2 regions of the Butyricicoccus intestinisimiae genome follow, and region 2 is predicted to be linked to the other one. Evidence: a T-box and tRNA genes for the amino acid it is inferred to sense, from the RefSeq annotation. Region 2 holds a T-box; the other holds one or more tRNA genes.

Region 1 (5,526 bases), on a different contig from region 2:
TTGATGGTATGCGGCTTGTCTCCCAATCGTGTGTCAAACCGGCAAATCGCGCGATACGGGCACCATGCACAGGTGTCCTCCGCCGGTCCGCGGCGCACCGGTTTGGCATCCATGCTGCCGTGCATCAGCTCGTGTCCCATCTCTCCGAGCACGCGGCGGATGTGCCCGCTCAGCTTGCCCAGCTTTTCTATGCTTGCCAAATTGGACAAGCTGCTTTTATTTGGTTTATCTCCGGATGCCAAGTAGCCAAGCGGCAAAAATGCCGCGTCCTTTTTGACATCGTGTTCCATCGCGTCAAGAATCGCCTTCTCATCCAGCAGCAAGCCCGAACGGCGCAGCTGTTTTTTGCGCATGGCGTCCAGTTCTTCCTCCGCCGCATCGCGCTTGGCGTCCACGACAACCTGCTTCGCCGGAACATACAGCGCGCCCGCCGGAACAATGCGGTCAATGCGCTGGGCGAGCTTGTCTTGATACCGCTGCAACCCCTGCTTTTCAATCGCAAACAAATACAGCAGCAGCTGGACATTCAGCCCGTACCACAGGTCAGCCAGCTCGAATTTCTTCGCGCCGCTCTTGTAGTCGAGCACGCGAATATATAATGTACCGTCCTGCACATATCCGTCCACGCGGTCAACCTTGCCATTCAGTTCCAACGTTTCGCCCGCGCTGTTGATGAGAATCGGCGGCAGATCTCCCTGCCACGAAAAATCCAATTCAAAGTCAATCGGCTCAAAGTCCGAACGCGCCATCTCCTCCAGCAAATTATCCAATACGCTATCGGTCATATGCAGCAGCCGGCGGAACAAATGTCGGAATCGCGCCGAATACTGTTCCAATCCGCCGAGCTGTGTCTCGACATAAATCGTCGTCCAGCGCCGCGCCAGCTTGTGTACCGTCTCTGTCTCCGGCAACCTGTCCGGATATTGCTCCCGCACTTGCTTGAGTGTATGTTCCAGCACAAAATGCAAAAACGTGCCGGTTTCCGGTGCATCAAAGGACGCGCGGCGGCGTTCCTTTGCCCGCAAACCATAGCGCAGAAAATATGCGTACTGGCAGCGATAAAACGCATCGACACGCGACGCCGTCATGCGCAGTTTTTTTCCATACAGCTGATGGACGACATCCGGATTGCGCAGCGGACCGCGCACAGATTGTTCCATCGGCTGAATCGGTGTCGGCTGCGCACGGAGCGCCGCCTGTGCCGCCGGTGAGCTGTCTCTCGATGCGCCGCAGCACGCCAAATCAAAACGAGGACGCTCTGCTTCCAGCCGATAGCTCTGCTCCAGTTCATTTTCTCTCGTCTCCGGCAGACCGCTGAGCAATTGCCGCAGTGCGCCAACCAAAAACGAAGGTCGTTTTTCTCCATCCGCGCCTGCTGTGCTCCACGACAGCAGCAAATCCTGCGAAGCGGATGCCAGCACGCGGTATAACGCCGCCTGCTCCTGCTCCATGCGCTCCTCGCTGGTCTCCAATTCCACTTCCAAGCCGAGCAGCTGCGCGCGGTCGCTGTCAGACAGGATGCCGCCGCCTTCACCGGCGGACGGCAGAACGCCGTCATTGACGCCGAGCACCAGCAAATGCGGAATGCCGGTCTTGCACACGCGGTCAATCGAACCGCAGGTCACACGATCCAGAGAAACCGGAATGGTTCCGACATCATATTCTGTGAGCACCAAGCCGAGCATCGTGACAAACGCATCGGTTTCCATCTCTGTATCACCCTGTACCCAGGCAAACTGCTCCATCGCCTGCATGAGAATCTCCCACAGCTGGCGATATTCTTCCGCTGTTTGCAGCCGTCCGGCGTCCTCATGCAGCTGCGCACGCGCAGCAATGCTGTCCGGTGCGCCGATGCGCTCCAAAAAGGCATACAAAGCCTGTGCATACTGTGCTGCGGTCTGCGCCTGTTCCAAGTCCTGCTGCAATGCCAGCAGCGGCTGCACTGCTTTTTCGCGCAGTACATTGAGTGCTGCGAGCTTTTCCCGCGCTTTATCATCCAATTCGCCGCCAAAGCTGTCTGGATGTCCCGCAAACGGCTGCAGCCACTTGCTGCCGCGGATGCGCCGGAACAGCACATAATTTTCCAGCAAATCGCATTCCTCCGCCGTCAGTCCCGCAAATCCGGTTTTGAGATACGCGAACATATCCTCATACCGCCAGCCGTTTGTGACCGTGTGCAGTGCCGAACCGACAAGCGCCAGCACTGGCTTTTGCAAAATGTCATGTTTTTCACTCAAAAAAATCGGAATTTGATAGCGTTCAAACACCAATTCCAGCACCGGTGCATAGGCGTCAAAATTTCGCGCTGTCACGACAATATCCCGCCGCCGCGCATCGGTTTCACGCAGCAATTTTCGGATATATGCCGCCGCAAATTCACACTCGGAAAACAAGTTGCCGGCAGCGTGAAGATGGATACTGGTCTGATCGCTGTCAAATTGCTGTGTACCGGCAGACAATCCGTATGCCTCCGCTATTTTCAAGTCATGCGGACGCGGCATCACCATTTGCTCCATGCGTTCGATGTCCAGCGATTCGCCGTGCGCCCCCGCCAGACGCTTGAGGCGCGATACTGCATGCATGGTTTCCGGAAACAGTTCCGGTTGATGGAGATCCCCTGTGAGGGCTATTGTCATCGGCACATGACGCCGCAGCAGCGCCGCAAGAATTTCCAATTCCTGCTTGTTAAACTGATCGAACCGATCTAAGTACAGCTCTGCTCCGTCAAAAATCGTACAATCCGGCAGTCTCTGCGCGATTTTTGTCATCTGATCGCGCGGATCCGGCAGATCCTCCTGTGTCAGGGTCTCATATACCGCACCGATTTGACCGAGATCGCGCAGTTTTTCCGCCAGATGTCCTTCCGCTTCCGCCGAAGCCTGCAGCATTTGTTCCGGTGTTATGCCGTTGGTTTTCATCTCATCTATGATTTGCAGCAAATCACGCAAAACATCCGGTCTGCGAATCGCACCGCTGTATACATCCAACGCATCCGCAGACGCGCGCACCGCTTCATATAATACAAGCAAGCGTCCTGCCGGTGTCAGCTGCACTTCTGCCAATCCGCCCGCTTCCGAAAACACACGATTTGCAATGCGCCGAAATGTCAGCACTTCCGCAAAGCGTGCACCGCGATTATTTGTCGCCTGCGCGAGCAGACGTTCATATTCGTGCGACGCCAGCTCCGGTACAATCAAAATTTGTCGTTTCCCGCTCGTTTCCCGTGCGGCAATGCGCCGCAGAATCTCTGTGGTCTTTCCGGTTCCCGCACGCCCTATCATCAGCTTCATGCCGTTCTCCTCCCCATGCATTGATCCTGAGCTTTTAGTATACCAGCAAAACGCAAAAAAAGACAGCCGATTTCTCGACTGTCTCAAAAAATTTGGAGCGGATGACGAGGCTCGAACTCGCTACCTCCACCTTGGCAAGGTGGCGCTCTACCAGATGAGCTACATCCGCATATGTGGTGCCTCCGGGCGGAATCGAACCACCGACACGGGGATTTTCAGTCCCCTGCTCTACCGACTGAGCTACAGAGGCGAATCGTCTTTCTGTCACGCTGTCGCAACAAAAAGAGTATTCAAAACGCTTTTTTAGGTGTTTCTCGTATCAAACACCGCACTCTCAAGTGCTTGTTTAGTATACCGTAGGAATCCGAAAATGTCAAGGAATTTTTTTAAATTATTTTTTGTTTTTTTCCATGACATTTTCTCGTGGTATGATTTGCTGTTTTCGCGGGGATACTGATGGATACAAAGATTTCTCAAATCCAGGAGGCGAAGCCATGCCGAATAAAGTAGAGATCTGCGGAATCAACACCTCACGGCTGGAGGTATTGTCCGCCGAGGAAACCGATGCCCTGCTGCGCCGCAGCGTCAGCGGTGACCGAGCCGCCCGCGAACGGCTGATTTCCTGTAACCTGCGTCTGGTGCTCCGCGTCATCCAGCGCTTTTCCGGACGCGGAGAAAGCATGGATGATTTGTTTCAGGTCGGCTGCATCGGTCTGATGAAATCCATCGACAATTTCAATGTGGAGCTAAACGTTCGATTTTCCACCTATGCCGTCCCAATGATTATCGGTGAAATCCGCCGCTATCTGCGCGACAACAGCTCGATTCGTGTCTCCCGCTCCATGAGAGACACCGCCTATCGCGCCCTGCAGGCGAAAGAAGCATTTGTCAACGCCAACCAGCGCGAACCCACGATAGAAGAATTATCCCGCGCCATGCAAATTCCGCGAGAAGATATTGTCTTTGCGCTGGACGCCATTCTCGATCCGGTATCTTTATATGAGCCGGTATTTGAAAACGGCGGTGATGCGGTCTACGTCATGGATCAGGTCGGTGACACCAAAAATACCGATGAGCACTGGCTGGAGCAAATCGCGCTCAAAGAAGCCATGCGGCAGCTGTCCAGCCGAGAACAAAACATTCTGCGCATGCGTTTTTTCGAAGGGCGCACACAGATGGAAGTTGCCGATGAAATCCATATTTCACAGGCGCAGGTATCGCGCTTGGAAAAAAGCGCTCTCGCCCACATGCGAAAACAAATCTAAATCCTGTCCGTTTCGTCCTTGACAAATGATTTTCCCTCCGCTATCCTGAACATAGATTGTTGCAGGAATCGGAGGATACTTATTTTATGAAGCAAGCAATGGTTGTCGTCAGCTTTGGAACCTCTGTGCCGGAGGCCATGAAAGCGATTGAAAACATCGAACGCACTGCCGAGCAGGTCTGCGGACAGCCGGTATATCGCGCCTTCACCTCGCGGATCATCCGCAAAAAATTGCGCGAACGCGACGGCATCGACATTCCCGACCCGCATACGCTGTTCGAACACTTAATCGCGCAAGGATATGACAGCATTCATTGTCTGACCACGCACGTCATCGCCGGCATCGAATACGAGCAGCTGTGCGCTGACGCCGCACAATTTCCGCAAGTCCATATGGCACGCCCGCTGTTATGGTCGGAATCCGATTACGATGCTTGTGTCCACGCCGTCATGCACAACATTCCTGCGCGCCGAGAAAACGAAGCACTGCTTCTCATGGGGCATGGAACCGAACACTTTGCCAACGCAGCGTATTGTGAATTGGAGCACAAATTCCGTACAGAGGGCTATGCCAACGTCTATGTCGGCACCGTAGAGGGCTATCCTCAGCTGGACAGCATCATTCCTCAGCTTCAAGCTGCCAAAATCAAAAGGATTGTGCTCATGCCGTTTCTCATCGTCGCCGGAGATCACGCCCGCAACGACCTGTCCGGAGATGCTCCGGACAGCTGGAAAAGTCAGCTCGAAGCACTTGGTTTTGAAACGCGAACCGTCCTTATGGGACTCGGTGAAATTCCGGAAATCGCGCAGAAATTCGCAGGTCATTTGAAGGAGATGGAATAATTCATGAAACACAGCCATGTCATTTCTCTATTTATCACACTCTTGGCGACGCTGTTGCTGTCAGGCTGTTTTTCCGGCTCGTCTGACGTCGCTTCTGCTCTTGTGTCAACAGACAACATGCAGCTGATT
Region 2 (5,526 bases):
TGTGCCCATGGTCAGGATATGCGGCTCCTGCGGCAGCACGTCAGCGTTTACCTTGCCATCCTTGATTTCCGGCAGATATACCGTAGCAACCTCGTACAGGCTTGCAGTCGGGTTTCTGTGGTTCAGGTTGTGCATCAGGCACTCCAGCATAGACGGCAGGGAAGTGGTACGCATGATGCTGAAATCCTCACCCAGCGGGTTGAGAATGGTGACGGACAGACGCTTCTCGCTGTCCTCCGGCAGACCGATGCTGTCATACATCTTTGGGCTGCCGAATGAGAAGTTTTGTGCCTCGTCAAAGCCGCAAGCGCGTGCATATACGCCGATGTTCTTCTCAAAGGACTGCTTCGGGGACAGACCGCCGGCAGCGGTGCCGCCAAACTGCGTCGTCGGAATGTTGTCATAGCCGTACATGCGGGCAACTTCCTCCGCCAGATCGCACATGCGGGCGATATCCGTGCGGTAGAACGGAACGATGACTTCATCGCCTTCGATGACAAAGCCCAGACGATTCAGGTATCCGATGATTTCCTCGCGGCTCAGGTCAATGCCGAGCAGCGCGTTCATCTTTGCGCACTCCAGCGGCAGACGCTTGTGCTCGTCGCTGGTTGCATCAACATCAATCACACCGTCGACGACTTCGCCGGCACCCAGCATCTCAATCAGTTCACAAGCGCGGTTGACAGCGTCCAAGGTCATGCGCGGATCCAGACCCTTCTCAAAACGGCCGGAAGCTTCGGTGCGCATGCCCAGCTTCTGTGCTGTGATACGGACGGTTGCGCCGTGGAAGTTTGCAGACTCAAAGACAACGGTCTGGGTCTTTTCGGTGATTTCACTCTCATAGCCGCCCATGACGCCTGCAACAGCGGTAGCAGTGGTGCCGTCTGCGATGCACAGCATATCCTTGTCGAGAGAATGGTTTTCACCGTCCAGTGTCTGGATGCATTCGCCATCTTTCGGGCGGCGAACGACAATCTTGCCGTCCTTCAGGCAGGAGTAGTCAAATGCATGCATCGGCTGGCCGTATTCCAGCATAACATAGTTTGTGATATCAACAATGTTGTTGATCGGACGAACACCGGCAGCGTGCAGACGCTCGCGCATCCAAGCCGGCGAAGGCTCAATCTTGATGTTCTTCACCAGACGTGCGGTGTAGCGCGGGCACAGATCGGTTGCTTCCACTTCCACGGACAGCTCATCGTTGATACTGCCGCCGATGCCCTTGACAACCGGCTCGTGCAGCTTGAGCTCGCGCTCAAAGGTAGCAGCGGTCTCGCGTGCCAGACCGATTACGCTGAGGCAGTCCGGACGGTTGGAAGTGATTTCGAAGTCGGTCACGTATTCATCCAGACCAACCAGAGTCTTGATGTCCACACCGACCGGTGTGCCTTCCGGCATGAGCAGCAGGCCATCCGGATTGCCGTACGGGATTTCATTCAGGGTCAGACCCAGCTCCTCGTGTGAGCACATCATACCGTTGGACGGTACGCCGCGCAGCTTGCCCTTGGTAATCTTTACGCCGCCCGGCAGGTAAGACTTGTGCAGAGCAACCGGAACAACACGGCCGACCTCTGCGTTCGGAGCACCGGTGACAATCTGAATCGGCTCATCCTTGCCCACGTCTACCTGACAGATAACCAGATGGTCAGAGTCCGGATGCGGTACGTTGGACAGAATTTTGCCTGTAACTACATTTTTAATTTCATCGCCGAGATAAACGACTTCTTCCACCTTGGAACCGGACATGGTCATCTTGTCCGCATATTCCTTGTTGGAAATTCCGGTCATATCTACAAATTCGGCAAGCCAGCTCATTGGCAGCTTCATGATTTCATTCCTCCAAAAGTCAAATATATTCCAGCAATCAATTAAAACTGGTGCAGGAAGCGCACGTCATTTTCATAGAACATGCGGATATCGGTAATCTTATAGCGGCTCATAACGATACGCTCCAGACCGATGCCGAATGCATAGCCGGAGTACTCGTTCGGGTCAATGCCGCAAACCTCCAGAACCTTCGGATGAACCATGCCACAGCCGAGAATCTCAATCCAGCCTTCGTTTTTGCACAGCGGGCAGCCGGCACCATGGCACTTGAAGCACTGCATATCCATCTCAGCGGACGGCTCCGTGAACGGGAAGTGGTGCGGGCGGAAACGAACAACGGTATCTTCGCCGTACAGCTTCTTTGCGAACTGCTCCAGAATGCCCTTCAGATCGGACATGCGGATGTTCTTGTCAACGACCAGACCCTCGATCTGATGGAACATCGGAGAATGGGTTGCGTCTACTGCGTCGGAACGGAATACGCGGCCCGGTGCAAGGATGCGAATCGGCGGCTTTTTGTGCTCCATCGCACGAATCTGCATCGGAGAGGTCTGCGTGCGCAGAATGATATTGTCAGAGATATAGAAGGTATCCTGTGTATCGCGCGCCGGATGATCCTTCGGGATATTCAGCGCTTCAAAGTTGTACCAATCGGTCTCAACTTCCGGACCATCGGCAATGTTGAAGCCCATGCCGATAAAGATATCCTTTACTTCATCGAGAACGATGTTCAGCGGATGCTTCTTGCCAAGGGTAAATGCTTCGCCCGGCATGGTAACGTCAATGGTCTCGCTCTTGAGCTTGGCAGCCAGAGCAGCTTCTTCCAGACGTGCCTTGTTCTCGGACAGACCGGTTTCGATTGCAGCGCGCAGATCGTTGACCATCTGACCAAAAGCCGGACGCTCTTCCGGAGTCAGGCTGCGCATGTTTTTCATCAGCGCAGTTACTTCACCCTTTTTACCCAGGTATTTGACGCGAATGGCGTCAAGCTCGCGAGAATCCTTACAGGTCTGCATAGCCTGCTCGGCGAGCTCGCGAATGGACTTTAATTTTTCCTTCATTTGTTAAAACAACTCCTTGAAAGATTTAATAACACTAAAAAAACCTTTCGCACCCCTATCAAAAACAGGGACGAAAGGTCAGGGAACCTCCGCGGTACCACCCAAATTCCGGTACAAACCGGCTCTTTGTGACTGATAACGGGGTCTCCCGCCGGTGATTTTGGTCACCGGAGCTCCCGGGCGAACTTCAGCAATCCATTTCAGCAGGCAGCTTCCAGCCAATGACTGCCAATCTCTGATGCTGCAGGGCTTTGCGTACTTTTCCCGTTCGTTGCTTTTCCGTAGAATCAATATTCTATTTATTTATACCACAGAATGCGGGGAAAAGCAAGGAGTTCTGGAGAGATTCTTTTTGGAGTTTGCCGTCCAATATATTTGACAAACCTGCAATGCGTTAAGAAAAAGTTGATTTTGTTGGTTTTTATGGAAAATCATGGGGATATGTGATATACTCTCCGGTGAACAAAATATAACAAAGGATACGAGGGATTGCATGGAATACGTGATGGGATTGGTGACAAACAAGGTGTTGCTTTCCGCTGTCGCGGCATGGTTTGTCGCGCAGGGTTCAAAGATCATTCTTGACGTGATGAAGGGAACTTTTACGTTCAAGCGGCTGTCCGGTGGCGGAGGCATGCCGAGTGCGCATTCGGCAACCGTCGTCGGACTGACAACGGCGACGGCAATTGTCTATGGCACCGATGGGTTTGAATTTCCAATGGCATTGTTCTTCGCCATTATTGTGATGTATGATGCTGTTGGCGTGCGGCTGGAGACGGGACGCGAAGCAAAGGCACTCAATCGGCTGCGCCGCAGAGACCTGCAGGAACACAAGCAGCCGGTTATGGAACAGGAATTGGAAGAAAAAATCGGGCATACTCTGCCGGAAATTATCGCCGGTGTTTTGGTCGGCATCGTTGTCGCAATCATGATCTGTCATTTTCTTCCGTAAAGCAAAGAACGGACAGCCACGGCTGTCCGTTTTGCTTACTTGTTCATAAAATAAACCTGTCATCAGATTGTCGACAAATGGTTTATTCTAACACCGTCAAAAAACTGTGTATTTTTTTGATGTCACCCATCAGCTCTTGCTTTTGCTTGCCGATCATCAGCTCCTTGTTGCAGCGCGTATATGCTTCGCTGCCGTTTTGACCAATAAACCAGGTGCAGAAGAAATTGGTGTTGAGCTCGGTCACAAAGACGACCATTTCTTGGCTCTTGCCAAATGTTTTGGTCAAGAAATCAAAGGCGTGCTCCAGCATCGCAGAGGCCTGTTCTGTCTGTGCGTCCATATCTGCAACGTCCTGTTGGAATCGTTCGGAAATTTTGGCAAAACCATCCTCGTTGGAACGAATGGCTTCGGCGCTGAGCATATGCGCGTCTGCTTCAAGTGCCTGTGCGGATTTCAAGATAGCTGCGGCTTCTCGGCGGTCGACCGCGGATGCTTTTTGACGAGCCGAGAGTTTTTCTCTGACGCGGGCAGCTTCCTGCGTCAGCAGGGTCGGCAGTGTATCTTGTTCCATCCGGCGCTTGACGGATTTCAAGCTCTCGAACAGCGTCGTAATCTGCATGTCCAGATAATAGGACGCGGAAAATGTTACGGTCAGTCTGCCAATGAGCATGCCTATCACGCTCAAGCGCTCATCAAACGGTGCGCCTTGTAATCGCTCTATAGCAGAAGCAGGAAGGTTTCCCGCGAGAATTTCCTCTACATGATAATCCGATTGATATTTTTGGAATAAATCATAATATGCGGCAAAATCCCGTGCAATTTTCGGATGCTGAATGTATTCGAGAATGACCGATTCATCTATCGGCAAATTCAGCTTTTCACACGCCAGCAAAAACTGGGAGAGATCTTCCCAGCCGCGCGCGGTGACGAATGCTTGTCCGTCCACCGTCGTCTCAAACGTGTAGAAGTGCTGCTTTTTGATGTCTAGATATGACAGAATAGCCGCATGTATTTGTCTGCGGTACGCGTATTTTTTCCAGACATCGTAATCTTCCCGCACATCAATGCGTTTGAGTCGGTCAAGTGTCACAACATCGAAATCGCGGACGGATTTGTTATACTCCGGCGGATTGCCTGCCGCGACAATGACCCATCCGGCGGGCACGTGATGACTGCCAAAAGATTTGCGCTGCAAAAATTGCAGCATAGTCGGCGCGAGCGTTTCCGAAACGCAGTTGATTTCATCAATAAACAAAATGCCCTCTTGCAGGCCGGTTTCTTCGATTTTATCGTGTACAGATGCGATAATCTCGCTCATGGTGTACTCGGTGATTGTCATTTCTTTTCCGCCGTACTGGCGCTTGGTCAGATAGGGGAGACCGATGGCACTCTGGCGGGTGTGATGCGTGATGGTATACGAAACCAAGCTGATGCCGCATGCGCTGGCAGCCTGCTCCATGATAGCGGTTTTGCCGATGCCCGGAGGGCCCATGAGCAGAATCGGGCGCTGATGCACGGACGGAATCAAATATTGTCCGTCCTCATCCTTTGCCAGATATGCTTGGACGGTTCGGATAATTTCCTGTTTTGCACGCAAAATATTCATAATATATTAGCCTCTTGTCAAATCAGATTCACTTAGTACGAGCTTCATTGCCCATGGCGGGACAAGATGCTCTGCATAAG

What was found. The T-box of region 2 lies ahead of pheS (phenylalanine--tRNA ligase subunit alpha). A T-box ahead of a tRNA ligase gene usually reads a tRNA of that ligase, here a tRNA-Phe.
Region 1: it encodes a tRNA-Phe, which carries the amino acid that the T-box ahead of pheS (phenylalanine--tRNA ligase subunit alpha) is inferred to sense. The anticodon was not compared.

Annotation. Positions count from the first base shown of each region.
Region 1 covers NZ_JAHLQI010000002.1:376,272-381,797, forward strand. The annotation lists gene KQI75_RS05265 (PD-(D/E)XK nuclease family protein) at 1-3,290, opposite strand, end outside; tRNA gene KQI75_RS05270 (tRNA-Gly) at 3,384-3,459, opposite strand; tRNA gene KQI75_RS05275 (tRNA-Phe) at 3,465-3,540, opposite strand; gene sigG (RNA polymerase sporulation sigma factor SigG) at 3,785-4,555, shown strand; gene KQI75_RS05285 (sirohydrochlorin cobaltochelatase) at 4,642-5,397, shown strand; gene KQI75_RS05290 (hypothetical protein) at 5,401-5,526, shown strand, end outside.
Region 2 covers NZ_JAHLQI010000001.1:503,390-508,915, reverse strand. The annotation lists gene pheT (phenylalanine--tRNA ligase subunit beta) at 1-1,827, opposite strand, end outside; gene pheS (phenylalanine--tRNA ligase subunit alpha) at 1,869-2,888, opposite strand; T-box leader at 2,952-3,169, opposite strand; gene KQI75_RS02575 (divergent PAP2 family protein) at 3,382-3,840, shown strand; gene KQI75_RS02570 (ATP-binding protein) at 3,923-5,446, opposite strand; gene KQI75_RS02565 (vWA domain-containing protein) at 5,453-5,526, opposite strand, start outside.